2 regions of the Nitratireductor thuwali genome follow, and region 1 is predicted to be linked to the other one. Evidence: predicted binding sites of a transcription regulator. Region 1 holds the regulator's gene; the other holds the start of a gene.
What was found. Region 1 encodes PhoB, which activates phosphate uptake and scavenging genes when phosphate is short. Its sites were predicted from a motif close to TGTCATNNANCTGTCAT; they were not measured.
Positions count from the first base shown of each region.

Region 1 (10,153 bases):
GCAAGGGAGCAGAGATGAACGAAATGTTGAGGAATGCCGAAGACGCAGCGCGTCTTGCGATGGTCAATGTCGAAGAGAGGGATCCATTGCCACCCGGCCCCAACTACGGCCCGTTCGGCTATTTCCGGTTGGCACTTTTGATCTTGGCGGCCGTCGTGGCGGTGCTCCTGATCATCAATATCGTTTAGAACCCATCTGGCAGCATCCCGAAAAGGAACTTGGCAAAGGGCCGGCTCATTGGTGCCGGCCCTTTGCTTTCCGTTCAAGCCGCTGCGGCCGTCTGAAGGGCGCCAGGTCCGGGCACTGCTCCGGGCGGGCATTTGCCCAGGATGATCATCCCCAGCACCTCGTCTTCGGTCACATCCTTGGTGCTGGCGGTACCGACCACTTGGCCGTTTTTCATGACCACGACCCTGTCGGCGAGATCGAAGACGTCGTGGATGTCGTGGCTGATCAGGAAGATGCCTATGCCGTCCTGCTTGAGTTGGCGCACCAGGTCGGAGACCTGGGCAGTTTCCTGGGGACCGAGCGCGGCGGTCGGCTCGTCCATGATGAGAATGCGAGCATCGAAATAGATGGCGCGGGCGATGGCCACGGACTGACGCTGCCCGCCTGATAGCCGGCTTACCGGCTCCTTGAACCGCTGAAAGCGCGGGTTGAGCCGCCCCATGACCTTGCGCGTTTCCGATTCCATGGCAACGTCATCAAGCGTACCCCACCGCGTCATCAGTTCGCGGCCAAGGAAAAGATTTGCCGCCGCATCCACATTGTCGGCCAGCGCAAGCGTCTGATAGATCGTCTCGATGCCGTATTTCTTGGCATCGCGCGGGTTGGTGATCTGTGCTTCCTCGCCTTTGATGAAGATAGTTCCCGCATCGCGCTTGTAGGCGCCCGACAGAATCTTGATCAGCGTGGACTTGCCCGCGCCATTGTGCCCCACGAGCGCCACAACCTCGCCTTCGCGCAGATCCACCGTGGCGTCCTCGACGGCATGGATGCCGCCAAAGGCGATCGAGATGTTCTTCATCTCGACGAGCGGTGCCTTGTTTTCCATTGTCTCCTCCTAGAGCGTTTCGCCGGGACGCACGATCTGGCGCCGCTACTGCATGCGCTTGCGGTAGATCGTGTCCAGCCAGACGGCCAAAACCAGGACCAGCCCCACGACGATATTCTGCAGCGGCGTGTCGACGCCCAGCAGGATCATTCCGGTAGCCAGGGACTGCATCAGCACGGCGCCTATCATCGCGCCCGCGATCGTGCCGACACCGCCGCCCAAGGACGTGCCGCCGATGACCGCCGCGGCGATCACCAGAAGCTCGTCCAGCGTGCCCAGCGCATTCGTCGCCGCGTTAAGCCGGGCGGTCGAAATGGCCGAGGCGATGGCCACCAGGACGCCCATCAGAATGAATATCTTCATCACTACCCAGCGGGTATTGATGCCGGCCAGCTCCGCCGCCTCAGGGTTTCCACCGATGGCGAAGACATAACGTCCGAAGCGGGTGCGCAGGGCGATGAAGGACATGACGACGCCGACGCCGATGGCGATCAGCACCGGAATGGCGATACCGTGGGCGATGAAAAGCCCGCCCTCGGGAATGGTGATGTTGTGCGCCTCCGCATATCGGCGAACGATGCCGCTCGGCCACGGATAGGAATTGACGACCCAGACGAAGCCAAGGATGAAGGTACAGCCGACCGCGCCGAGAAAGGCTTCGGCCCAGAGCGGCCGCAGCGGGAAGTTGAACTTGCGCCGCTGACGGCGTCCGGCGAAGAGCATCGAGATCACGGCCGCGCAGGCGATCAGGCCGACGATCCAGCTCCAGGTGGAGCCGATCGCGCCCTGCGGACCGCCGCCGATGAGGCGGAAGGTGGAATCCATCGGCGCCACCGTCCGCCCGCTCGTCACCCACCAGGCAGCACCACGCCACACGAGCAGCCCGCCCAGCGTGACGATGAAGGCAGGCACGCCCATGAAGGCGATGATATAGCCCTGCAGGGCGCCGATCACCGCGCCGACGAGAATGCCCATGCCGAGCGCCAAAACCCAGGTGGCGGGATGCCCGAAGCCAAGGAGGTCAGGCAGGAACTCGGTTTGCGTGACACCCATCACCATGCCGACAAATCCCAGCAGCGAGCCCACCGAAAGATCGATATTGCGCGTCACGATCACCAGCACCATCCCGGTCGACATGACGGCGATCGATGCCGACTGAACGGACAGGTTCCAAAGATTGCGGGGCGTCAGAAACAGGCCGTCCGACAGGAAATGGAACCCGAGCCAGATGATGCCGAGCGCTCCCAGCATCCCCAGCATGCGCGTGTCGAGTTCGGTGGCCTTCAGGAAGCGCTGCGCAGCACCGCTGGACGATGCGGACGCACCCTGTCCTTGTACCCCAGACGTAGCCTCCGCCATCTCATCCTCCCCTTCCGCCGCCAGGCGCCTGCCATGCGGCTGTTCTTGCTTTCAAAAAAACGCCGCGGTCCATCCGGCCGCGGCGTCTCAACCTGTTGCTCGGCTGATTAGCCGCAGACGTCTACCTTACCAGCTTCGACGCCCTGACACACAACGTCCTTGGTTACCCAGCCCGCGTCGATGACGACGTCGAGATTGTCGCGAGTGATCGGCACAGGCTTCAGGAAGATGGCGTTCATCTCCACGCCCTGCGGGCCGTCGGACCACTTAACCGCGCCCTCGACATCCGCCATCGCGGTGCCCTCGGCCAGCGCATTGGCGATCTCCGCCGCCGCCTTGCCTAGTTCGCGCGCATCCTTCCACACCGACACGGTCTGCGTGCCCAGCGCGATGCGGTTGAGCGCAGCATGGTCGCCGTCCTGGCCGGAGACCGGGACGGAACCGGCCAGACCCTGCGCTTCAAGTGCGGCCACGACGCCGCCGGCCGTGCCATCGTTGGAGGCGACGACCGCGTCCACCTCATTGTTGTTGGCGGTCAGGATCTGCTCCATGTTCTTCTGGGCGTTGGCCGGCAGCCAGCCATCCGTATAAGCCTCGCCGACATTGGTGATATCGCCGGACTCGATGTGGGGCTTGAGCACCTCCATCTGGCCCTCGAACAGGAAATCGGCATTCGGATCGGCCGAGGAGCCCTTGATGAAGGCGTAGTTGCCCGTCGGCTGCACCTCGTAGACGGCTCGCGCCTGCATACGTCCGACTTCCTTGTTGTCGAAGGTGAGATAGAAGGCGTCGGGATTCTCGATCAGACGATCGTAACCGACGACCGGAATGCCTTCATTGACAGCCTTTTCAACCGCCGGGCCGATGGCGGAGGAGTCCTGCGCCAGGATGATGAGCGCGTCGGCACCCTGCGCAATCAGCGCTTCGACATCAGTGAGCTGCTTGGAAGCCGAAGACTGGGCGTCGGCGGATACATAGGTATTGCCGTCAGCCTCGATCTGAGCCTTGATGGCAGCCTCATCAGTCTTCCAGCGCTCTTCCTGAAAATTCGACCAGGAAACGCCGATGGTCTTGCCTTCTGCAAGGGCTGCCGTCGAAAGCGACAGTGACAGCGTGAGACCCGCCAGCACGGCGGTGACAGTCTTCTTCATGATTTTCCTCCCGGCGCCGAACGGCGCGACAATATTGGCTTTCACCAGGAAGCTCATTTTTTCGAGCCTCGAAAAAAAGAATGACTCACGTTTCTTGTCGTGTCAATATGGCTTTGGTGGCGGGATTGGACATCGCTTGCTGCGCAAGTTGTACCGAGCCCGCCGGGAGGAGAAGACTTGATGACGGTCGGAATCCGTCACGACGAGATGCGCAAGCGCAATCGGGCGATGGTCATTGCCGCAGTCCGCCAGGCGGACAGGCCCTCGCGCACGCACATCGCGCGTGTGACAGGCCTCAGCCATTCCACCATCTCCGCCATTGCCTCCGATCTCATCGAAGAGGGCATCATGCGCGAGGTGCCGCCCGGCGAAGCCGCCGCGCCGCGGCGCGGACGGCCGCAAATTGCCATCGCACCCGATCCCGAGGCCGCCCGCGTCGTCTGCCTCATCCTGTCCTTCAACAGCCTGTCGGCCGTGCTGGTGGACTATTGCGGCGCACCCGTCGCCCGGTACGGCTACCGCCTGCCGACACTGGCTCTGAGCCGCCAGGAGCTGATGGATGCGACCGTGGATGCAGTGAGGAAGGTCACCGCCGGCCATGGGCAGATCATGCGCATAGGCATCGCCGTGCAGGGCATTGCCGATTCGGCTGGCAGGGAAATGCTGTGGTCACCCATCAGCCCCCACGCGAATGTCGCCTTCGGCCCGTTGCTGGAGGATGTTTTTTCGGTTCCGGTGACGGTCCACAACGACTGCAATCTCATCGCCGCCGCCCTGCGCTGGCTCCGGCCCGAGCGCTATCGGGACAATTTTGTTGCGATCCTCCTGTCCCACGGCATCGGCATGGGCCTGATGCTGAACGGCCATATGTTCACGGGCGAGCATTCGTCCGGCTGCGAGTTCGGCCATATGAACCACCGGCCGGACGGGCCCCTCTGCCGCTGCGGCAAGCGCGGCTGTATTGAGGCCTTTGCCGGCAACTACGCGATCTGGCGGCGCGCCCATGGCAAGAGCCCGTTAGAAAAGCCCATCGCCGACATCGACGCTTCGGAGATGGAAGCACTCGCCAATGCCGCCCGGGCCGGCGGCGAGCGGGCTGGCGAGGCCTTCCGCGAGGCCGCCGAGGCGCTCGGCTACGGGCTGGGCAATCTGTTCGCGCTGATCGATCCCGCGCCCATTGCCGTGGTCGGACAGGGCACGGCGGCGTTCGACCTCCTGGAACCGGGAATACGCCGGTATCTGGCACAGACGGCTGGCGGTCAGCATGCCGACGCCATCAGCTTTGAGACGGAGAGCAACGAGGTTCCCCTGATCGAGCATGGATGCGCAATGACCGCTCTGACCAGCCTGGATAGAGACTATTTTGCGCCGGCCCTCCATCTGGCCCTGCCGGTCGGCGCCCCGGGAAGGGAGGACGTCGCATGAACCTCCGCACATGGAAAAGGTTGGCGCTCCTGGGCGCCGCCCTTTGCACGATGCCTGCTCCCATGGCCGGCGCGGAGCCCTGGAACGAGGCGGTGATGCCGGGTGCGGTCGAACAGGACACGCTTGCGGACAAGCTGGACCGCGCCGCGCTGGACGCCTTGCGCGAGCGCGGCGAGCATCTCTTCATCGGCCATTTCACGCCAGCGGACGGCGTGGGCCGGCCTTTCGCGACCCAGGCGATTGTGCCGACCAAGCGCAAGCGCCCGCCCGAGAACGGCTTTTTCCGTTCGGCCGGGATGGACGCAAATTCCTGCGCAGGCTGCCACAATATGCCCATCGTCGGCGGCGCCGGAGATTTCGTGACCAATGTCTTCGTATCCGAAGGTTTCGAGAGCGCCGATTTCGATAGCCTTGACCCCCAGTTTTCCAATGAACGCGGTTCCAACCATCTCTTCGGCGCCGGGCTGATCGAACTGCTCGCCCGTGAGATGACGGCCGACCTGCGCGAGACGCGGCGGCGGACCCTGGAGGCGGCGCGTGGGACCGGCAAGCCCACCACGGCCACCCTCGCCAGCAAGGGCGTCTCCTTCGGAACGATCACCGCAGAGCCCGACGGCATGCTGGATCTTGCGGGTGTCGAGGGCGTCGACGACGATCTCGTCGTGCGCCCGTTCAGCCAGAAGGGCGTGATGACGTCGATCCGCCAGTTCACCGTCAACGCGCTCAATCATCATCACGGCATGCAGGCCACCGAGCGTTTCGGTCCGCGCTGGACCGGCGAGCGCGACCACGACGGTGACGGGGTCGAGGATGAGATCCGCGACGGCGACATTTCGGCGCTGGTGGCATGGCAGGCAGGGCTGAAGGCGCCCGTCGTCTTCGAACCCGAGCAGCCTGAATGGGAGGCGCCGGCCGCGCGCGGCAGCGCCCTGTTCGATGCGATGGGCTGCGTTGCATGCCACAAGCGCGCCTTGCCGCTGAACTCCTTGGAGTTCGCAGATCCCGGCCCGCTGGATATGGCCGGAACGCTGCGCGACGGCGAACTGGCCGAGCCCGTGACCTACGATCTGGCCCTGCTCGAATGGGCGAGCACCCTTCCCCGGGATGCCGAAGGCAATGTGCTGGTGCCGCTGTTTGGCGACCTCAAGCGCCACGTTATCGCCGATCAGGAAGTGGCGACGCTCGGCAACGAGCTCCTTGCCCAGCGCTTCGTCGAGCGTAATGTCTTCATGACCGCCGAACTCTGGGGTGCAGGCTCGACGGGCCCCTATGGCCACCGCAACGACCTGCCGACGCTGGATGAGGTGATCCGCGCCCATGGCGGCGAGGGGCGGGCCGCGCGCGACCGCTATGTTGCCGCCTCCGACGAAGACCGAACCGCGCTCGTCGCGTTCCTGAAGACGCTGGTGATCGAGGAGTAGGCAATGCGGACCGCGATTGCGATAACAGCGCTACTGGCTTGCATCCCGGCAAGCATCGCCGGCCCCGTCAGCGATGTTCCTGCGATGCAGGAGGAGGCGGTCGAAGCCGGCATCGACCACGCCTATCGGGGCCCCTGGGAATATTTCGTAGGCGGCGGCGCAGCCTCCTTCGACTGCAACGGCGACCGCATGCCGGACCTCCTCATTGCGGGTGGCAAGCTGCCGGCGAAGCTCTACATCAATCGGAGCAACACCGGTGGCCGCCTTCGTTTCGAGGCGGTCGAGACCGGGTTGAAGCCTCGCGATCTCGAAAAGGTGCTCGGTGCATACCCGCTCGATATCGACAATGACGGTTACCAGGACCTCGTGCTGCTGCGCCTCGGCGAGAACATCCTCTTGAAAGGCGGGCCGGAATGCCGCTTCGAGCCGGCCAACGAAGCCTTCGCCTTCGAGGGCGGGCGCGAATGGACCACCGCCTTTTCCGCCACATGGGAGGAAGGCAACGCCTACCCGACTTTGGCCATCGGCAACTATGTGGATCGCACCGCCCCCGGCGCACCCTGGGGCACCTGCCACGACAATGCTCTATACCGCCCCGCGCAAGGGGAAGAAGGGCCGCTGTATGACGACCGCCGCCCGCTGGCGCCCGGCTATTGCACCCTGTCCATGCTGTTCACCGATTGGAACCGCTCGGGTACGCAGGACTTGCGGATCACCAATGACCGGCACTATTATCGCGGCGGCGAGGAACAGCTCTGGCACGTGGAGCCGGGCCGCGCGCCCCGGCTCTTCAGCCGGTCGGAGGGCTGGCGGCATCTGACGATCTGGGGGATGGGCATCGCCGAGGGCGACATCGACGGCAACGGCTACCCCGAATACGCTCTCACCTCGATGGGCGACACCAAGCTGCAGCGCCTCGACGAGGAGGCGGCGGAAGACCGTCCGATCTACACCGACATCGCCTTCGAGCGCGGCGCGACAGCGCACCGGCCCTACAAGGGCAGGGATCTGAAGCCCTCCACCGGCTGGCATGCGGAGTTCGCCGACTTCAACAATGACAGCCTGCTCGACCTCTTCATCGCCAAGGGCAATGTCGAGCAGATGCCCGATTTCGCCGCCATCGATCCCGACAATCTCCTGCTCGGCCAGTGGGACGGTTCTTTCGCGGAAGCGGGCGGCACGGCGGGCATCGGTCTGCCCACAAAGGGCCGCGGCGCGGTGGTCGAGGATTTCAATGCCGACGGCCTCCTGGATCTGTTGGTCGTCAACCGCGAGCAGCCCGCGTCCCTGTTCCGCAATCTCGGTGCGAAAAGCGAGGCGGGCCCGAGGCCGGGCGGCAACTTCGTCGCCATAGAACTCGCCCAGAAAGGCCCCAACCGGAACGCGGTGGGCGCGCTCGTTTCGGTGAAGATCGGTACCCGCACGGTCAACCGCACCGTCCAGGTCGGCGGCGGGCATGCCTCGGGACGAACCGGCTTCGTCCACGCCGGCGTCGGCACCTCCGAGCGCGCCGAAATCCGCGTCAAATGGCCTGACAGCGAATGGAGCCCGCCCTACCGCGTCTTCGCCAACAATTTCGTGCGGATAGAGCGTGGCGCGGTGGAAGCGCGGTACTGGTACCCGCGGGAGTAATCGCTCTCTACGCTTCCCGTATCGCGTAGCCGGCGCCGCGAATGGTACGGATGACGTCGGGCATGCGGCCCTGGTTCACGGCCTTGCGCAGCCGGCCGACATGCACGTCCACGGTGCGCTCGTCGATATAGATCGTCTCGCCCCACACATTGTCGAGAAGCTGGCTCCGCGAGAAGACGCGGCCTGGGTGCTGCATCATGAACTCCAGCAGGCGGAACTCCGTCGGCCCGAGCCTGATTTCGCTTTTGCGGCGGTAGACCCGGTGCGATTCCCGGTCGAGAATGATGTCGCCCACCTTCAGCACCGTCGAAAGCACCTCCGGCTTGGCGCGGCGCAGGAGCGCGCGCACCCGGGCGATGAACTCGGGCGTCGAGAACGGCTTCACGAGATAGTCGTCGGCACCGGTGGCAAGGCCGCGCACGCGGTCGCTTTCCTCGCCCCGCGCGGTCAGCATGATGATGGGCAGGCGCTCGGTGTCCGCCCGCATGCGCAGCCGGCGGCACAGTTCGATGCCGGAGATCGCCGGCACCATCCAGTCGAGCACCAGCAAATCGGGAACGTTCTCCTGGAGGCGGACCTCTGCTTCATCTCCGCGTGTGATCATCTCGACCTGATAGCCTTCGGCCTCGAGATTATAGCGCAGCAGGACGCATAGCGGTTCGTCGTCCTCGACCACCATGACTTTGGGTGCGATCATCCAGTACTCTCCGCTATTGCGCGCTCATCGTCATTTGCGTCTCGTCCAGCTTCGGACGCTGGACTGGAAGCTGTTCGCCCGTGAGCACATAATAGGCGTTCTCGGCGATGTTGGTGACGTGGTCGCCTATGCGCTCCAGATTCTTCGCGCAGAAAAGCAAATGGGTGCAGGCGGTGATGTTGCGCGGGTCTTCCATCATATAGGTGAGGAGTTCGCGGAAGACGGACGTGTAATGGATGTCGATCTTCTCATCCTCGTCGCGCAGCTTGGTCAACGCGTCGGGCTGGCGCTCGACATAGCGTTCGACCACCGAATTGACCTGGACGATGACCATCTGGGCCATTGCGTCGATCGAGTGGGTGAGGCTGCGCGGCGTGGCGCTGTCGCCGACCGCGCCCACCCGCTTGGCGATATTCTTGGCCAGGTCGCCGATCCGCTCGAGGTCGGATGCCATGCGGATGCCTCCGACCACGGCACGCAAGTCCTGCGCCATCGGCTGCCGCTTGCCGATCAGGGTGATGGCCTTCTCGTCCAGGTCCCGCTGCTTGGCGTCCATGATCGTATCGTCGGAGATGACCCGCTGCGCCAGGGCATTGTCGGATTTGAGGAGAGCCCGCGTGGCGTCGTGGGTCATCGCGCCGGCGAGGTCGCCCATATCCCGGATCAGCCGGTCGATCTGCTCCAGATCCTCGTCGAACGACGTAACTGTATGCTCGCCCATGAAAACGGTTCCTTGTGAAAAAAACGTCCTGCCAGCCGGTCAGCCGAAGCGGCCTGTAATGTAGTCCTGGGTGCGCTTGTCTTCGGGATTGGTGAACATTTTGTCCGTCGGCCCCTCCTCGACAAGGTTGCCGAGGTGGAACATGGCTGTGCGCTGTGAAACGCGCGCCGCCTGCTGCATGGAATGCGTGACGATGACGATGGTGTAATTCTCGCGCAACTCGTCGATCAGCTCTTCCACACGGGCCGTGGCGATCGGGTCGAGCGCCGAGCACGGCTCGTCCATCAGGATGACCTCGGGCGAAACGGCGATGGCGCGGGCGATGCACAGGCGCTGTTGCTGCCCGCCCGAAAGGCCCGTGCCAGGCTCGTGCAGCCGGTCCTTCACTTCGCTCCATAGACCGGCCTTCTGCAGGCTCCGCTCAACGACCGCGTCCATGTCGCTCTTGGCGTTGGCCAGCCCGTGAATGCGCGGTCCATAGGCGACGTTTTCATAGATCGATTTGGGGAACGGGTTGGGCTTCTGGAAGACCATGCCGACCCTGGCGCGCAGCTCGACCACGTCGATACGCGGATCGTAGATGTCCTCGCCGTCGAGCGTGATGTCGCCGGTCACCCGGCAGATGTCGATCGTATCGTTCATCCGGTTGAGACAACGCAGGAAGGTCGACTTGCCGCAGCCCGAAGGACCGAT
Region 1 covers NZ_CP030941.1:1,722,819-1,732,971, forward strand. Annotated here, with positions in the region: gene NTH_RS08270 (hypothetical protein) at 15-188, shown strand; gene NTH_RS08275 (ATP-binding cassette domain-containing protein) at 263-1,054, opposite strand; gene NTH_RS08280 (sugar ABC transporter permease) at 1,100-2,413, opposite strand; gene xylF (D-xylose ABC transporter substrate-binding protein) at 2,521-3,564, opposite strand; gene NTH_RS08290 (ROK family protein) at 3,745-4,989, shown strand; gene NTH_RS08295 (hypothetical protein) at 4,986-6,410, shown strand; gene NTH_RS08300 (CRTAC1 family protein) at 6,414-8,042, shown strand; gene phoB (phosphate regulon transcriptional regulator PhoB) at 8,050-8,739, opposite strand; gene phoU (phosphate signaling complex protein PhoU) at 8,753-9,460, opposite strand; gene pstB (phosphate ABC transporter ATP-binding protein PstB) at 9,500-10,153, opposite strand, start outside.

Region 2 (10,153 bases), 210 kb from region 1:
AGATACGAGGAAAAGGCCCCCCGCTCGGAGGCTTTCTCGACATCTCGGATCGTCGCGGCTGCGATACGGCGCCGATCGATATTGCGGACGCGGAGGAGCGCCTGCGCCTCAGATCCTATATCTGGGCCGATCAGACGGAGCGGCTTGACCGCCTTGACGCCGCTTTGGCGCTGGCCACCCAGGATCCGCCGCCCGTGGAAACTTCGGACGCTGCGGATTTCGTCGAGAAGATGCTCGCCCGGCGCGACCCTTCATCGGCCTTCGTGCTTTTCCATTCGATCATGTGGCAATATGTGCCTGAAGCCACGCAGAGGCGCATCGAGAAATGCCTCGACACCGCGGGAAACCTCCCTGGCGCGGCACCCATTGCTTGGCTGCGCATGGAGCCCGTTGCCAGCGGCGCTCCCTATGCCACGCTGCGCTTGAACCTTTGGCCGGGCGGCGCAGCGCGCGACCTTGCCCACTGCAACTATCATGGCCGCTGGATCGAATGGATCGAGCGTTAGTCGGGCGCTATGGAACGGTTACCCTCGCCTCCCGTTCACCGCGCCGAGAACGCCAGTCTGAGCCCGAGCGCCGCGAAGGCGGCGGCGAAGCTGCGGCGCAGCCACTTCATGACGGCCGGGCTGCTCAGCACCCTGCCGCGCACGAGAGCTGCCATCTGCCCGTAGGCGATGAAGATGACGAATGTCATCGCCATGAAGACGAAGCCGAGCCAGCCCATGGCGACGGCCGGAACGGCCGCGTCTACCGGCACGAACTGCGGCAGGAAGGCCAGGAAGAAGATCGACAGCTTGGGATTGAGGATATTGATCAGGAAGCCGCGGCGGATGATCTTCCAGTGCGGCACCTGCGCGCGGTCCGGCGCAGCCTCGAGGAGGCCCTTTTCCCTGAGTGCGCCCCAGGCCATCCATAGTAGGTAGAGCACGCCGGCGAACTTGACCGCCTGGAAGAGCACGGCGCTGGCATGCAACAGCGCCGCAAGGCCGAGGATCGCCGCCGCTATGTGCGGCAGGATGCCGAGCGTGCAGCCGAAGGCCGCCGAAACCGAAGCCCCGCCGCCGCGCCCCAGTGCGATGGCAAGCGTATAGATCACGCCTGTCCCGGGAATGAGCACGACCACCAGGGCCGTAAGCAGGAATGCCGGGTCCAACGGGCCGCCTCCGCATCAAAACATGATCCCGAAAAGTGTATTCCGGTTTTCGTGAAAGATCATGCCAAAACTGGGACCCGGGTCGTGACGACGATTCGATGAAGGTCGTCACGGCCCAGGGAGGCGGCAGTGTGCCTGATGGCTGCACACTGTCAAGCCGGCGGCGTTTCTGTTCCGCTTACGCGGCCCCCGCCCGCTGCTTTTCGAAGCGCTTGCGCTCGTTCGGATCGAGATAGAGCTTGCGCAGGCGGATGGACTTGGGCGTCACCTCCACCAGCTCGTCGTCCTGGATCCACGAAAGCGCCCGCTCCAGCGTCATGCGGATCGGCGGGGTGAGCTTGACGGCGTCGTCCTTGCCCGAAGCCCGGACGTTGGTCAGCTTCTTGCCCTTGAGCACGTTCACTTCCAGGTCGTTGTCGCGGGAGTGGATGCCGATGATCATACCCTGATAGACCTTGGTGCCGGCGTCGATGACCATCGGCCCGCGGTCTTCCAGGTTGAACAGCGCGTAGGCGACCGCCTCGCCGCTGTCGTTTGAAATCAGCACGCCGTTCACCCGGCCCGGCAATTCGCCCTTGTAGGGCTGGTACTCGTGGAACAGGCGGTTCATCACCGCCGTGCCGCGCGTATCGGTCAGAAGCTCCGACTGATAGCCGATCAGGCCACGCGTCGGCGCATGGAAGACCAGCCTCTGGCGGTTGCCGCCCGAAGGCTTCAGCTCCACCATCTCGGCCTTGCGCTCCGACATCTTCTGCACGACGACGCCCGCATGCTCTTCGTCGACGTCGATGACCACTTCCTCGATGGGCTCCAGAAGCTGGCCGCTGTCATCCTTGTGCATGACCACGCGCGGGCGCGAAACGGCCAGTTCGAAGCCCTCGCGCCGCATCGTCTCGATCAGCACCGCCAGTTGCAACTCGCCGCGGCCCGAGACGTAGAAGGAATCCTTGTCGTCGGCTTCCTCGATCTTCAGCGCGACATTGCCCTCGGCCTCCTTCAGGAGACGGTCGCGGATGACGCGGCTCGTCACCTTGTCGCCCTCGGTACCGGCCAGCGGCGAATCGTTGACGATGAAGGACATGGTCACCGTCGGCGGATCGATCGGCTGCGCGCTGAGCGGCTCGCTCACCGACGGATCGCAGAACGTGTCGGCGACCGTGCCCTTCGAAAGGCCGGCAATGGCGACGATGTCGCCCGCCTGCGCCTCGTCGATCGGCTGACGCTCCAGTCCGCGGAAGGCCAGGATCTTCGAAACGCGGCCGGTCTCCAGCAGCGTGCCGTCATGATGCAGCACCTTCACCGCCTGGTTCGGCTTGACGGAGCCGGATTCGACGCGGCCCGTGATGATCCGCCCGAGAAACGGATTGGCTTCCAGGATCGTGCCGATCATGCGGAACGGGCCGGGATGGACCGTCGGCGCCGGCACATGCTTGATCACCAGATCGAACAGCGGCGCCAGGCCCTGGTCCTTCGGCCCCTCGGGATTTTCCGAAACCCAGCCGTCCCGGCCGGAGCCGTAGAGGATCGGGAAATCGAGCTGCTCGTCGGTCGCGTCCAGCGCGGCGAAAAGGTCGAACACCTCGTTGACCACCTCGACATGGCGCGCGTCGGGGCGGTCGATCTTGTTTATGACGACGATGGGCTTCAGCCCGACCTTCAGCGCCTTGCCGACGACGAATTTCGTCTGCGGCATGGGGCCTTCGGCGGCATCGACCAGCACGATGGCGCTATCCACCATCGACAGGATGCGCTCCACCTCGCCGCCAAAATCGGCGTGGCCGGGCGTATCGACGATGTTGATGCGGGTATCCTTCCAGTCGACCGAGGTCGCCTTGGCCAGAATGGTGATGCCGCGTTCCTTTTCCAGATCGGTCGAATCCATGGCGCGTTCGGCGACGCGCTGGTTCTCGCGGAACGAGCCGGACTGTTTCATCAGCTCGTCGACGAGCGTGGTCTTCCCATGGTCAACGTGGGCGATGATCGCAATATTGCGCAGGTTCATAGGTTCTCTTTGGAATCAGGCTGGCCAGCGAACAAAACGCGGCCAAGTTTCGTTGGCCGCGCTCATACAGCTTTTTTCGCAGATGCGAAAGGGCTTAGCGGTTGTTTGGAATTCCGCTGCGGCGAGGCGGACGCTTGCCGCAGCGGGATGGTCGAACGGTGGCTTAAGCCGAGCGCACCGGATCGAGGGTTACCTTATAGAGCTCATTGTTGTCGCGATCCATCAGCCGCACCGTCATCTGCTCGCTGTTCGCTTCGATGTCGGCCAGCCCGAAGAATTGGAAACCGGCCGATGGCGGCAGGTTCGCGCCCTGCTCCTCGCTCGGCGCCTTCACATATTTCAGTTCGGGCCCGAAAGTGCCGTCGAGGTCGTTGGGGCCGAAGGTGCCGGCGTGCAGCGGGCCCGAAACGAACTCCCAGAAAGGCTTGAAGTCCTGGAAGGCCGCTTTGTCGGGATTGTAGTAGTGCGCCGCCGTGTAGTGAACGTCGGCCGTGAACCAGACTGTGTTGTCGATGCCCGCGTTCTTTATGTAGCGAAGAAGGTCGGCGATTTCAATCTCCCGCCCGCCGGGCTGGCCGGCGCCGCGGTCGGCGATGCCTTCGATCCTGTCGCCGTCCGGCACCACGAGGCCTATCGGCATGTCCGAAGCGATAACCTTCCAGGTTGCCCGGGAATTGGCCAGCTCCCGCTTCAGCCACTTCACCTGCTCCTCGCCTATGATGCGGGCTTCCTCGCTCATTTCCCGCTGCGGCGTATCGGTATTCGCGCCGCGATAGGAGCGCAGATCGAGGAAGAAGACATCGAGCAGCGGCCCGTAGGAGATCTTGCGGTAGACGCGGCCGGGCTCGGCCGGCGTGAAGCGGATCGGCGTCATCTCGTGGAAGGCGCGCGCCGCGCGGGCCGTCAGCAGCGGTACGGATTTCTCCGTATAGCGGTCATCCTGCGAAAGATCCTTGGAAGCCGACCAGTTGTTGACCACCTCGTGGTCGTCCCACTGGAACAAGGTCGGGCACACGGCATTCAGCGCGCGCACATGCTCGTCCATCATGTTGTATTTCCACTGGCCGCGAAACTCGTCCAGCGTCTCGGCCACCTTGCGCTTCTCGTCGATGAGGACGGCGTTCTTCCACACGCTGCCGTCCTTCAGCCTCACCTCGTCTTCCATGGGGCCATCCGCATAGATCGTGTCGCCCGAATGCAGGAAGAAATCCGGCTGATGCCCGGCCATCGTGGCATAGGTCTTCATCCCCGTCTCGTCGATGCCCCAGCCCTGGCCGGCCGTATCCCCCGACCAGGCGAAACGGATATTGCGTCGGCCCGCCGGCGCCGTCCTGAACCGGCCGATAATAGGCTCGGAACCCGCATTGACGTCGCTGAGGTCGTAGGCCGTCATGCGATAGAAAACCTCCTGGTCGGGGGTCAGCTCGGTCAGGAGCCGCTTGACCGCGAAATCGCTCTCCGGCAGCGCGTCGAGCGGTGGCAGCCTGCGCGCGTCCGCCAAGCTCTCGGTCGTCGCCACCTCGAACTGCACCCGCGCCGGCCTGTCCGTCCGCGTCCAGATCATGCCGGAACTGGTGTCCACGTCGCCCGACTGGACGCCGTGTGTGAACTGCGGGCGTGATGACGCACGCGAGATGGCCGGCATGGCAAGGCCGGCGGCGACCGAAAGAACGGCGGCGCTGCCGCTCGTCAGGAATTGGCGGCGGGTACGCACTGCAAAAGGCTTCATGACAGTCTCCCTCATGATCTGGTGGCGAGGGATGCAATGTCGTTGGCCACTGTGGCAGGCGATTATCGGTTGCGTGACAGGCTTTTGAAACTTGCGTGACGGAGGGCGATTGCCGTGCCAAAGGTGGCGCCGGCGACCGTCACATTCGTTCGCCCGGCAGCTGGCTGGCTTGCTTCACCCAATCGGCGAACTGCTCTTCGTCGAGCTGACCCTCGTAAATGTCGAGATAGCGCACTTCCGGGTGTTTGGACTTTCCGGGCGGCACAGGCCGCAGCGACGTGCCGCGGAAGAAGGTCACCTTGATATACTTCGTGAAGCAGTGAAAGCTGAGGAACCAGCCCTCGTCTTCAATGCCATAGAAGGGTGAGTTCCATTTGACCGCCTTGCTCACGCCGGGAACGGTGCGCGTGATGATTGCGTCGAGGCGGCGCCCGACATCGCTTTTCCAGCCCGGCATCGCCGCGATATAGGCCTGCACGGGGGCATCGCCATAGCCCTTCGCGATCTGGGGATTGCCGCCCGAGAGGAGGACGGGCTTGCCGGGTTCCGATTTGGTGGCGGGCTTTGTCGCCTTCGCCCGCTTCCTGGGTGCCTCCTTGTCGTTCATCGTGTTCGCGCCTCTCCTGTGGCTCGTCCTCCGCTGCGCCGCTTGGCGGCATACGGCAGCACGAACATGTAAAGGCCCGTGAACAGGAGCACGAAGAGCGGAGGCAGCGGCGAATAGACCAGCCAGGGGGGAGGTTCCCCGAGCCCCATGGCAACGAAGTTGGCGGTGACGGCCAACGTAAAGGCAATAGCCACCCAGCGGTGGATCTGCCGGATCCATCTGTTCCAGTTCAATGGTGCCTCCTTCGAAATCGAATCGAAGCGGATCGAGCGCCCTTCGTGCGTCTGGATAAACGCACGGCCTTCTACGCGGCGTTCAGCGCCACGGCCGCCCGGACAAGAGCCTTCAACGCCTCCTCGTCGATCTCGTCTCCTTCGTGCAAGTCGATCGCCCGCCTGGTGTTGCCCTCGAGACTTGCATTGAAGAGGCCGGAAGGATCCTCAAGCGCGGCCCCCTTGGCAAAGGTCATCTTCACGGCCTTCTTGTAGGTCTCGCCGGTGCAGATCATTCCGTCATGATACCACACCGGCACCCCTCTCCACTTCCACTCCTCGACCACCTCGGGATCGGCCTGCTTGATGAGGGCGCGGAGCCGGGAGAGCATCTCTCCCCGCCAGTCGCCCAACTCCCGGATCCTCTCGTCTATCATCTGGGACGGAGTTTTCTCCTGTCGAGGCCCGCTGGTGCTCATGAAGTTCCCTCTTTCCGTTCCTCTTGTTCCCGGGGTCAGATGACGATTCAAGCACTCATCGTCATGATCCAAGCCGGTGCTGCGCCATCGACGCCTGCCCCGCGCCGTGCGGGCGGATGTCAGTCCATGCGCTCCAGAACCTGCTCCAGGGCCGCGAAGAATCTCGGCCAACCGGCCTTGGCGCCCCGGTAGTATGGCTGCTGATCCGGCCTGAAGCCCCTTTGCTCCATGCGCAGCCGGGTCCCCGTGCTCGTCGGCGTGAGGGTCCATGTGATGACGCTTCTGAGAGCCTTGGTATCCCACGTGTAGGACAGTGTCTTGTTCGGCTCGGCTGTCTGGACCCGCCCGTCCACGGAACCCCAGTCCGCGCTGAGTTGGAACCTGTGGCCTACATCCGGCTTGAAATCGTTCTTCATCAGCCATTCCTCCATCAGGTGCGGCTGGGTGAGCGCGCGCCAGATCTTTTCCGGCGGATGGGGTACTTCCCGTTCGACAACGACGGAGAGCGTTTCGGCCGCGGCATCGGTCATTGGTCCATCCTTTGGAGCAGATCTTCGAGATCGTCGAACCGGCTTTGCCAGAACCGGCCCATCTGGTTTGTCCAGTCGACCAGCGGGGAAAGCGCGTCCAGCTGCGCGCTGTAGTGCGTCTGTCGTCCTTCATGGCGGTCGCGCACCAGCCCTGCCCTTTTCAGGACACCCAGATGCTTCGAGACGGCCGGCTGCGAGACGCCGGCCTGAGCCGTCAGGGCCCCCACCGTCTGATCGCCGTCACGGCACAGCCGCTCGAAAATCGCCCGCCGCGTCGGATCGGCGAGCGTCTTGAAAAGGATGTCGTGGGGTTGCGGCATGAGGATATATAACTCGCTGGCTATTGATCAAACCAATAACCGACGGGATATGTGTGTGTCAAGCGCCCGATGGACCGGCACGGCGATGCAGGTCCCGGGGCCGCTCGCCGGGACTTCTGCCCGCGTTGGCTTCAAGCCAGCCCCTTCTTCTCCATCATCGCCTCGGGGCTCGGCATCCTCCCGCGGAACGCCTTGTAGAGCGCTTCCGGGTCTGCCGTGTCGCCCGCCGCATAAACATGCTTCAGCAGCTTGGCGGCGGTTTCCGCATCGAAGGGATCGCCCGCTTCCTCGAAGGCGCGGAAGGCGTCTGCATCGAGCACTTCCGACCACATGTAGGAATAATAGCCCGCCGAATAGCCATCGCCGGAAAACGCGTGCAGGAAATGCGGCGTGCGGTGGCGCATGGGAATGGCGGCGGGGGCGCCCAGCCGTTCCAGCTCCGCCGCCTCCAAGGCAAGCGGGTCTTCCGGCGCCTCGGCCGCCGCATGGAAGGCCATGTCGACCAGCGCCGAGGCGGTGAACTCGGTCGTCGCAAAGCCGGCGTTGAAATTGCGCGCGGCCCGCATCTTGTTGACGAGCTCCATCGGCATGGGCTCGCCCGTCTCCACATGGCGGGCATGTTTCGACAGCACCTCGGGCACGGTGAACCAGTGCTCGTAGAGCTGCGAGGGAAGCTCGACGAAGTCGCGCGAGACCGCCGTGCCGGAGACCGAAGGCCATGTCGCCTCGCTCAAAAGTCCGTGCAGCGCATGGCCGAACTCGTGAAACAGGGTGCGCGCGTCGTCCGGTGACAGCAGCGCCGGCCTGCCCTTGGGCGGCTTGGCGAAATTCATGACATTGTAGATGATCGGCCTTTGGCCGCCGCCAAGCTTGTGCGCCGTCTGCAGCCGGCTCATCCACGCGCCCGAACGCTTGGAGGGGCGGTTGAAATAATCGGCGAGAAACACGCCGCGCTCGGTGCCGTCGGCGTTCCTCACCAGGAAGACGCGCACATCCTCGTGCCAGGCCGGCACGCCCTCGATCTCCTCGAAGGTGAGGCCGAACAGCCGGCCCGCCACATCGAAGGCCGCCGCGATCACATTATCCAGCGCCAGATAGGGCTCCAGCGCGCCCTCATCGAAGGCGAAACGCTCGGAGCGCAATCTTTCGGCGTAAAAGCGCCAGTCCCACGGTGCGATGGCGTGGTTGTCGCCGGCCGCAGTGGCCAGCCGCTGCAGTTCCTTCGCGTCTGCCGCCGCCTTTTCCCGCGCCTTGTTCCACACCGGCTCCAAAAGCGCCATCACCCGTTCGGGCGTCTTGGCCATGGTGTCGTCGAGCTTATAGGCGGCAAAGGTCTCGTAGCCGAGCAGGCGGGCCTTTTCCGCGCGCAGCCGCAGCGTCTCGCGCACGATCTCCGCATTGTCGGTCTCTCCGCCATTGGCGCCGCGCGAAACGAACGCCTTGAGCACGGTTTCACGCAGGTCGCGGCGCCGCGAATAGGTAAGAAACGGCTCGGCGATGGAACGCGAAAGCGTGACGGCAAAACGCCCCGCCTCGCCCCGGCTTTCCGCCGCCTCGGCCATGGCGCTGCGCAGGGCCTGCGGCAGTCCCGCCAGATCGTCTTCGCCGAGGAACAGTGCCCATTTGCTCTCGTCGGCCAGCACGTTCTGCCCGAACTTCGCGCCCAACCCGGCAAGCGCCTCGTTGATCTCGGCAAGCCGCTTCTTGCCCGCCCCATCCAGCCGTGCGCCGCCGCGCACGAACGCCTTCCAGCATTTCTCCAGCACCCGCGCCGTCTCCGGATCGAGGTTCAGCGCATCCCGTTCCCGGTAGAGCCTGTCGACCCGCTCGAAAAGAGCCTCGTTCATGGCGATCGCCGAATAGTGGCGGGCCATGCGCGGCGAGATTTCCCGCTCCAGCCGCTGGATCGTCTCGTTGGTGTGCGCCCCCGCCTTGCACCAGAAGATCGCCGAGACCCGTTCCAGCGTCTTGCCGGCAAGTTCCAGCGCCATCAGCGTATTCTCGACGGAAGGTGTCTCGGGATTGCCCGCGATGGCGTCGATCTCGGCGTTGTGAGCCGCGAACCCGGCTTCGAAGCCTTGTTCGAAGGCATCATCCTCGATGCGCGCGAACTCCGGTAGCCCAATGCGCCCATTCCAATCGGCCAGGGGCGATCGTTCGGGTGGAAATACGTCGTGGTTCATCGAAATCCTCGTGGAAGAGCCGGCGGACTGCCTGGATCGGGAAAGAATGAGCTAGAGGTCATGTAGGCTTCGGCCATCGCGGCCGCAACACTTGACAGCGCACGCTGCGCACCGGACAATCGACCTAGTAAACATTGCTTACTAATTTAGGACATCCATGGCCGGCACCTTCGATCCCGAAGCCTTCGGCTTTCTCATTTTCGATCTCTATCGGCTCATCAGGAGCGATATGGACCAGCGGATCGCCGCCGCCGGCATCGGCATCACGCCCGGCGAGGCGCGGACGCTGGTCCATGCCGCGCGCGCCGGCGAAGTCCGCCAGAACGTCCTTGCCGAGCGCATGGGCCTCGAAGCCATGACGCTCAGCGCCTATCTCGAGCGGCTGGAGCGGCAAGGTCTCGTCGAGCGGCTTGCCGACGAGACCGACCGCAGGGCGAAGCTGATACGTCTCACGGACAAATCGACGGCCGTTCTGGAAGCGATCGTATCGCTCGGCAAGGAAGTGCGCCTGAAGGCGCGCGGCTCCATGAGCGACGAGGAATGGGAAGCCCTGCAGCAAACCCTCAAACGCATCCGCAGCAATTTTGGTCCCCCTGCTCCGGAGGAAGCTGCGGCACCGGCCGGAAAACTGGACCCCATCTTCGGAAATCGCGACGCATAGACAAAGGGAGCTGGAGCCTCCCGACACCGCGCTCCAACTGGCAAACGCGCCTGAAACGGCGAAAGCAGGATCCCATGAAGCATCGGCAAGCGGCGGCGGCGCCAATCATGAGCGAACGCCGCGTGAGCCTGATCGGCGCCATGCTGGTCGCCGTCGGCCCCGTCTCAATGGCGCTCTACACGCCGGCGATGCCCGAGATCGTCAGCGCCTTCGGCACCACCGAAGCGGCGGTGAAGATGACGCTGTCGCTCTATTTCGCCGGCTTCGCCATCGCCCA
Region 2 covers NZ_CP030941.1:1,929,545-1,939,697, forward strand. Annotated here, with positions in the region: gene NTH_RS09260 (DUF2332 domain-containing protein) at 1-506, shown strand, start outside; gene NTH_RS09265 (LysE family translocator) at 542-1,153, opposite strand; gene typA (translational GTPase TypA) at 1,332-3,155, opposite strand; gene NTH_RS09275 (alkaline phosphatase D family protein) at 3,319-4,884, opposite strand; gene NTH_RS09280 (DUF1801 domain-containing protein) at 5,024-5,491, opposite strand; gene NTH_RS09285 (hypothetical protein) at 5,488-5,724, opposite strand; gene NTH_RS09290 (DUF1801 domain-containing protein) at 5,796-6,182, opposite strand; gene NTH_RS09295 (SRPBCC family protein) at 6,302-6,712, opposite strand; gene NTH_RS09300 (ArsR/SmtB family transcription factor) at 6,709-7,032, opposite strand; gene NTH_RS09305 (M3 family metallopeptidase) at 7,164-9,215, opposite strand; gene NTH_RS09310 (MarR family winged helix-turn-helix transcriptional regulator) at 9,373-9,876, shown strand; gene NTH_RS09315 (multidrug effflux MFS transporter) at 9,984-10,153, shown strand, end outside.
Region 2: a site for PhoB is predicted at 4,969-4,985, ahead of NTH_RS09275 (alkaline phosphatase D family protein). Genes of this name have one in related genera too.